2 regions of the Enterobacter sp. 6722112 genome follow, and region 1 is predicted to be linked to the other one. Evidence: predicted binding sites of a transcription regulator. Region 1 holds the regulator's gene; the other holds the start of a gene.

What was found. Region 1 encodes LexA, which represses DNA repair genes until DNA is damaged. Its sites were predicted from a motif close to TNCTGTATGTACATACAGNA; they were not measured.
Region 2: sulA (SOS-induced cell division inhibitor SulA) is a predicted target of LexA. The motif match lies at 2,761-2,780, and genes of this name have one in related genera.

The regions. Positions count from the first base shown of each region.
Region 1 covers NZ_JBZWGR010000007.1:42,686-46,898, forward strand. The annotation lists gene plsB (glycerol-3-phosphate 1-O-acyltransferase PlsB) at 1-965, opposite strand, end outside; gene AC4OVU_RS01600 (diacylglycerol kinase) at 1,120-1,488, shown strand; gene lexA (transcriptional repressor LexA) at 1,597-2,205, shown strand; gene dinF (MATE family efflux transporter DinF) at 2,269-3,606, shown strand; gene AC4OVU_RS01615 (CsbD family protein) at 3,726-3,935, shown strand; gene zur (zinc uptake transcriptional repressor Zur) at 3,983-4,213, opposite strand, start outside.
Region 2 covers NZ_JBZWGR010000007.1:1,413,346-1,417,558, forward strand. The annotation lists gene AC4OVU_RS08145 (AAA family ATPase) at 1-117, opposite strand, end outside; gene matP (macrodomain Ter protein MatP) at 304-756, shown strand; gene ompA (porin OmpA) at 822-1,874, opposite strand; gene sulA (SOS-induced cell division inhibitor SulA) at 2,231-2,740, opposite strand; gene AC4OVU_RS08165 (TfoX/Sxy family DNA transformation protein) at 2,958-3,584, shown strand; gene yccS (YccS family putative transporter) at 3,541-4,213, opposite strand, start outside.

The DNA of each region.
Region 1 (4,213 bases):
TGGTGATAGAGCACGTAAGAGAGCAACAGGTAGTCCATGTGGCTGCGGTGGCAGGGCACATAGACAATCTCGTGGCCGTCGTGCGCTAACTGACGTACGCGCTCGGCGTTGTGGACGTTAATCCCCTGATAGAGGCGGTTCCACGTGAAGCCAAGGATACGGTCAGAGAGGCGAATCATCTCGTAGGAGAAATTCGCGGCGATCTCTTCCATCAGCGCTATCGCGTTCTGCTGCGCTTTCTCGTGCGAAATTTTCTTGCTGCGCGCTTCGTCTTCTACGGCACGGGCAATCGCTTTGGAAGCCAGCAGCTTGTTGAACAGATCCTGACGTGCCGGGAGACGTGGTCCAACGGCCGCCAGACGCTGACGTGCAAAGTGCATACGCGCAACGCGCGCCAGCTTTTGCGCAATGATTTTGTCAGTGCCGTGTTCATCCGCCATGCGGCGCAGTGAAACGGAAGGTGAGAAGCGGACAAAGCTGTCGCGTCCCAGCCAGGAGACGGCGAAGAACTTCTGAATGCCGTTGAGCATACGCAGCGGCGGGTTCTCTTCCCCTTTTTCGCGCCCCGGACGACGGCCAAACATCACCGACACCGGCACCATCTGCACATCCAGATCGGGGTTGCTGCGGTGCAGATCGAGGTAATCATGGAACAGCTTAATGGACTCTTCTTTCGGCGTGTAATAGGTGAACACGCGCGGCCCGCCATGGATGAACACGTAGCGCGGCAGCAGCGTACCGTCGACTTCCAGCGGTTCAAGCGGGTCAGGTAAATCGTGCGCCAGACATTGAGCGCGAAGCGTCAGCAGGTCTGCCTTCGAGTTATAAGGCAAAACGTACATAATAGGGCGCGACGTATCGAGCCCTAATTCCAGCGCAGGTTCTGCTGGGATAGACTTACTTTTTACCAGGACGCTTAATGGTAAATTAAGTAATTTGTAGTAAATTCGTGGCCAGCCGGACATAAACGATGTAAAGCCTCTGGTTAATAATGCAATTGCGGCGCAAGGATAACAGAAAGCGCGCAAAATTTCTGTTGTTACCCGTCATACTTCAGGTTGCAGCAAAACGCGCTGCGGCTTTAGTTACAGACGCTATTTATCATAAAAGGTTCTTTTAATGGCCAATAATACCACTGGGTTAACTCGAATCATTAAAGCTGCCGGTTATTCATGGAAAGGTTTCCGCGCGGCATGGGTTAATGAAGCCGCTTTCCGCCAGGAAGCGGTTGCCGCAATCGTTGCCGTTGTCATCGCCTGCTTCCTTGATGTTGATGCTATCACCCGCGTACTGCTCATCGGATCTGTCCTTCTGGTGATGATAGTGGAAATTCTGAATAGCGCTATTGAGGCCGTTGTTGACCGAATCGGGTCGGAATTCCATGAACTGTCTGGCCGGGCGAAAGACATGGGTTCCGCTGCCGTACTGCTGGCGATTATCACTGCGGCGATCACCTGGGTCACGCTGCTTTGGTCGCATTTCCGATGAGCCTCGAGGAATAATTAAGTCCCTGGTTTTTTGTGCAGTTTTTGGTTCCAAAATCGCCTTTGACTGTATATACTCACAGCATAACTGTATATACACCCAGGGGGCGGTATGAAAGCGTTAACGACCAGGCAGCAAGAGGTGTTTGATCTCATTCGGGATCATATCGGCCAGACGGGTATGCCACCCACGCGTGCAGAAATTGCGCAGCGTCTGGGCTTCCGTTCTCCTAATGCTGCCGAAGAGCACCTTAAAGCGCTGGCGCGTAAGGGCGTGATTGAGATTGTTTCCGGCGCCTCACGCGGCATTCGTCTGCTTGTGGAAGAAGAGAGCGGTATTCCACTGGTGGGCCGCGTTGCCGCAGGTGAACCTCTGCTGGCGCAGCAGCACATCGAAGGGCACTATCAGGTTGACCCAGGCATGTTCAAGCCGAGCGCCGATTTCCTGCTGCGCGTTAGCGGAATGTCCATGAAAGATATCGGTATTCTGGATGGCGATCTGCTGGCGGTACACAAAACGCAGGATGTGCGTAACGGGCAAGTCGTGGTGGCGCGCATTGATGATGAAGTGACGGTTAAGCGCCTGAAAAAACAAGGCAATACCGTGCAGCTTCTGCCTGAAAACAATGAATTCTCCCCGATTGTGGTGGATCTCCGCGAGCAGAGCTTCTCTATTGAAGGGCTGGCGGTCGGCGTTATCCGCAACGGTGAATGGCTGTAATCTCTTCCTGACAGGCTGTAGTTCCTCTACAGCCTGGCCTGTTTTCTGATTCCGGTAATTTCCATGGCATTGCTAACTTCTGCCGATAAGGCGTTGTGGCGTCTTGCGCTACCGATGATTTTTTCCAATATTACCGTTCCTCTGCTGGGGCTGGTGGATACGGCGGTTATCGGGCATCTCGATTCGCCGATTTATCTTGGCGGCGTCGCGATCGGCGCAACGGCGACCAGCTTCCTCTTTATGCTGCTGCTTTTTCTGCGCATGAGTACGACAGGCCTGACGGCCCAGGCGTATGGTGCAAAAGATCCCCTGCGTCTGGCGCGTGCGCTGGTTCAGCCGCTCATTCTGGCATTCGGTGCCGGCGCGTTAATCGTTCTGTTGCGTACGCCGCTGATTGATCTTGCGCTCCATATTGTAGGCGGCAGCGATGCCGTACTGGAACAGGCCCGGCGGTTCCTCGAAATTCGCTGGCTCAGCGCGCCCGCTTCACTGGCAAACCTGGTCCTGCTGGGCTGGCTGCTGGGCGTGCAGTACGCCCGCGCGCCGGTGATCCTGCTGGTGGTGGGCAACCTGCTTAACATTGTGCTCGATCTCTGGCTGGTGATGGGGCTGCACATGAACGTCCGGGGCGCGGCGCTGGCCACGGCGATTGCCGAGTACGGTACGCTGCTGATCGGTTTGGGGATGGTCTGGCGCGTGCTGGCGATGCGCGGTATCACCCTGGATCTGCTGAAATCGGCCTGGCGCGGCAACATTCGAAAGCTGCTGGCGCTTAATCGCGACATCATGCTCCGTTCGCTTCTGCTGCAACTCTGCTTTGGTGCATTAACCGTTTTTGGTGCGCGTCTTGGGCCTGAGATCGTTGCCGTCAACGCAGTGCTCATGACATTACTGACCTTTACCGCTTACGCGCTGGATGGTTTTGCTTACGCCGTGGAGGCGCATTCAGGGCAGGCCTATGGCGCGCGTGAAAGCGGCCAGTTACGTGAAGTCTGGCGTGCTGCCTGTCGTCAGGCGGGCCTGGTAGCGCTGGTCTTTGCTCTGGTGTACGCCTGTTTTGGTGGGCATATTGTCGCGCTACTCACCTCGTTGCCCGCGCTACGTGAGCTGGCCGATCGCTACATCCTCTGGCAGGTAGTATTACCGGTGGTGGGCGTGTGGTGCTATTTGCTGGACGGCATGTTTATTGGTGCGACGCGAGGGGCGGAGATGCGCAACAGCATGGCCGTCGCGGCGGCGGGGTTCGGCCTGACGCTGCTAACCCTGCCGTATCTCGGCAATCATGGTCTGTGGCTGGCGCTGGCGGTGTTTCTCTCACTGCGTGGCCTTTCGCTGGCCGTTATCTGGCATCGTCACTGGCGAAACAATACCTGGTTTCCAGCCCCGCACGATATATCGTAACGGTTAAAGATTCCGAATATAAAAACAACTGCCGAATCCTTAACTACAATAATAATCACGTCCAGCAGAAAAGAACGAAGCGGACGATACTCATAGACGCTTAACACGAGGACACGATTATGAATAAAGACGAAATCGGCGGCAACTGGAAGCAATTCAAAGGTAAAGCGAAAGAACAGTGGGGTAAGCTGACAGATGACGATATGACCGTCATTGAAGGTAAGCGCGATCAGCTGGTAGGTAAAATCCAGGAGCGCTACGGTTACGAAAAAGATCAGGCGGAAAACGAAGTCAAAGACTGGGAAACCCGTAACGACTACCGCTGGTAACCGGCACTATCCCCAAGGGCGGCCCTGAGCCGCCTTTTTCTTTGGCTTTAACGCGGCTTTTTCTTCACCAGGATAGAGTGATCGTGCTGACAGGCATCCTGATGGCGGCATGACTCCACCTCCACGCAGGCAGAACATAAGCCGTGGGCTTCAATCACGTTATGGCGCAGCGCAAAGCCCATTCTGGCTGCCAGCGTATGCATAATATCTTCCACACCTTCCGCACACTCTTCCTTCACCACACCACAGCGATCGCAGATAAACATGGCGGACGTGTG
Region 2 (4,213 bases), 1.4 Mb from region 1:
TTGTGTATCGCTAAGTATGAATTCGTGTTCTTTTGTGAGGTCTGGCTGTGCAAACAGCTCCTGATAGCTCTCGGTATCCGGAACCAGGTCACGCCATGCAAGTTTCGTAATGGTCAAAGTTGATGTTTTTTAGTCAGAAGTAAAACCGTGGAGTATACCGTAAGCGGCGCACTCTGCCCAATCAGGATTCGGGATTTCGTCATGCGGATCGCCTGCGGCGTTTCACAGGATATGATTTCTTTTCAGCAGATTGCCAAAAAACTGATATTCTGAACAGAGTTACACGGTAACACTGAGATCGCAATGAAATATCAACAACTGGAAAACCTCGAAAGCGGCTGGAAATGGAAGTACCTGGTCAAAAAGCACCGTGAAGGGGAGCTGATCACCTGCTACATCGAAGCCAGCGCGGCACAAGAAGCTGTGGATATGTTGCTGACCCTCGAAAACGAACCGGTACAGGTCAACGGCTGGATTGAGAAACACATTAATCCGGCCTTGTTAAACCGGATGAAGCAAACTATCCGTGCTCGTCGTAAACGGCATTTCAATGCCGAGCATCAGCACACCCGTAAGAAATCCATCGACCTGGAGTTCATGGTCTGGCAGCGTCTGGCCGGGCTTGCGCAGCGGCGCGGGAAAACCCTGTCGGAAACGGTGGTGCAGCTGATTGAAGATGCCGAGCACAAAGAGAAGTATGCCAGCCAGATGTCGACGCTGAAGAACGATCTACAGGCACTGTTAGGTAAAAAATAAGCTTTTTACTTTTCTTCAGATAATAAAAAACCCCGCATCGCGGGGTTTTTTTATAAGACGATAACTTATGCCGCAGGCTGAGTTACAACGTCTTTGATACCTTTAACTTCGATCTCTACGCGACGATCTGGTGCCAGGCAGTCGATCAGTGCAGCGCGTGGTTTCACGTTGTCACAGGTAGAACCGGTAACTGGGTTAGATTCGCCCATACCACGTGGGGAGATCTTGTTAGCTGGGATACCTTTAGATACCAGGTAATCAACTACAGACTGAGCACGTTTCTCAGACAGACCCTGGTTGTAAGCGTCAGAACCGATACGGTCGGTGAAGCCCAGAACCACTACAGAACCGTCTTTAGGATCCAGGTTGCTCAGCTGGGTGTACAGCTGATCCAGTGCCTGCTGACCTTCTGGTTTCAGGGTAGCTTTGTTGAAGTTGAACAGAACGTCAGACTTCAGAGTGAAGTGCTTGGTCTGTACTTCTGGAGCTGGAGCCGGAGCTGGAGCTACGACTGGCGCATCTTCCTGCTGACCGAAACGGTAAGAAACACCAACGCTCAGCATGCCGTTGTCTGGACGAACGCCAACGGTAGCACCGTCACCGATGTTGTTAACCCACTGGTATTCCAGACGGGTAGCGATGTCACGGGTCATTGCCCACTCAACACCACCAGCGAATACTGGGGAAACACCAGTGTCGTGGTCGTCACCAGCGATGCTGTTGCTGGAGTCTGCACGCCATACCATGCCGCCCAGACGGGTGTACACGTCCAGATCGTCAGTTACTGGGTAACCCAGTTTAGCGGTCAGCTGTACGCCTTGAGCTTTGAAAGCGCCATTTACGTTGTCGCCTTTGTAAGGCATACGACCTAACCAGTCGTAACCCATTTCAAAGCCAACATACGGGTTAACCTGATAGCCACCGAACGCACCTGCACCCAGCTGGCTCTCGTGAGTAGGGCCATCGTTGTTCAGGCTGCTGTTGTACCAACCGGTGTCATGGAACTGAGACCAGCCCAGTTTACCACCTGCATACCAGGTATTATCTTTCGGAGCGGCCTGCGCTACGGTAGCGAAGCCAGCCAGTGCCACTGCAATCGCGATAGCTGTCTTTTTCATTTTTTGCGCCTCGTTATCATCCAAAATTTGCCATGAATATCTCCATCGGAGGAATCACGGTTAAATCCTTCACCGGGGGGCGTGGTCAAATATAAACCTACCGATATCTTCGGCTTAGGCCGAGCACCCCTGGCGATGTAAAGTCTACAACGTAGCTGAAAACTTACAAGTGTGAAGTCCGTCAGGCATATGAAAAAAAAAGTTCCGTATACCTAATATTTAACAATTTTTGAACGAATTTTGTGCAGTAAAATTAACGAGAACCGCGTCAGACAAGCCTTGCCGCAGTTTTGGCGCGTTGAACTTTTTTTGCATACTGCGGTCGAAAAAAATTCCAGGAAAACTCTTAAAATGACTCAATGGTACACATTTGAGTGAATTTTTAGCCCGGGATGTTGTCCTCTGCGATAGGAATCTCCACGAACCGGCCGCATGATGAAACCCATCGCGTTACCTTCTTCAGCCGCTTCAGTCAGACGCAAATGTTCCTCTTGCGACAGATCCTCCGGCAACCACCCAATCACGACGCTATAGTTCCCGGTACGTAATGCCCGGACCATCGACTCGACCGTATCGCAAGGGGAGAGTTGATTAATCTGCATCACCTTCGCTAACGGCAGGCCAGCCGACTGAACCCATTCACGACTTAATTTTTGCTGTGGCGTCAGCCAGAGCTGCCAGCGAGACTGTTGCCCGAGCTGCTGCAAAAGCGGCAGGAGTAAGAGTTGTGTTAACAGCGGCTGGTCTTCACGGTAAACCACTTCACTGATAAGCCCTGTCGATACACGCCCGATAGAATTCTGCGCAGCATTGCCTGCGGCAGAAGTGGAAGGTGTTAAGTGATTTGCATAGCCTGAAGTGTACATATTCATTCCAGCCCTGTAGTTACTGTATGGATATACAGTAACCCCTGTGTGCATAAAGATCAACCTCATTTTCGGAAAGCGACTCGCAAATTTCATCCATTCCTGGTGAACCTGAAAAAATCATCTTGCCCAACGGCAATAAGTTGCCTATTTTCCTGCTAACGGATCCGTTAGTAAGAAATATCGTGTTTACTGTATGATTTTTAATGGAATTATCATGAAAAAGATATCTTATGATCGGATTTATCAATCTCAAGAATACCTCTCTCCGCTGGGCGAAATTCATCATCGCGCCCTGTTTGGCGGTTATACCCTGGCCGTGGATGAAGCGGTGTTCGCGATGGTGTCTGACGGCGAGCTGTACCTTCGCGCCTGTGAGCAAAGTGCAAAATACTGTGTAAAAAACGCCTCCTCTTTTCTGACCCTGATGAAACGAGGACGGCCAGTGCTGCTTAATTACTACCGTGTGGATGAAGGTCTGTGGCAAAACAGGGAAAAGCTGCTTCAGCTCTCCTCGTTTGCGCTCGATGCCGCCAGGAAAGAGCGCTACCAGCGCCATCAGCGTAATCGGCTTAAGGATCTGCCGAACCTGACCTTTCAGATTGAGGTCCTGCTTATGGAGGCGGGCATTACCAATGAAGAGACGCTACGACAGTTGGGGGCGAAGACGAGCTGGCTGAAAATGCGCTCTAAGAATAAAGCGCTGAGTATCCGGGTATTGTTCGCGCTTGAAGGCGCCATCGAAGGGTTACATGAAGCGGCACTCCCGGCGGATATTCGCCGGGAGCTTATGGAGTGGTTTAATGCGCTGCCTGAGTCGCAGGGCCATCATTCCGCCAGGTAGCGATCTTCTGTCGCAGCCGACAAATTTCCGGCAGCAAAGCGATAAGCAGGCCAATTTGCTGTAGGACCAGCGGAGCTTTGTTGTCGGTGCCAGGATCAAGGTGTGCGATACGTTGCACCAGTTCATCCAGTGCCTGGTGAACCCGTGGCTCATCCGCAGGTTGATGATGAAGCGCATCATCAACGTAGCAAACGGCGTCGTCCAGCAGCGCCAGGATGCCCGGATTTGTCAGTTTCTCACGGTGGGCGCCAAGGGTAGAGATATAGCTGGTGAACGTGTGGTTCAGACACAGCAGGCGGAAGGCTGTCTCCCGGATTTCTGCCGTGGCGCGCGGCTCAGTTGACATATTCGAGACAACGGAAGCCAGCTCTGCGTCCGTGTTATGCGCATCGCGACGGGCAATCCGATAGGCCAGACGGTTATCGCGACCCTGATGGTATTGCTCAAGAATAGCATCCAGATAGCGGCAGTTGGCGTTCATTGCTCTGTCGGACACGCGCGGTAAGTTACGAAAACGCCAGTCCGGCCAGATAAAGCTCACCGCCGCCCAGGCAATGGCGCAGCCGATTAGCGTGTCGATAACGCGAGGAAGGGCCACTTCAAAGCCTTCACCCAGCAGATTGAAGCAG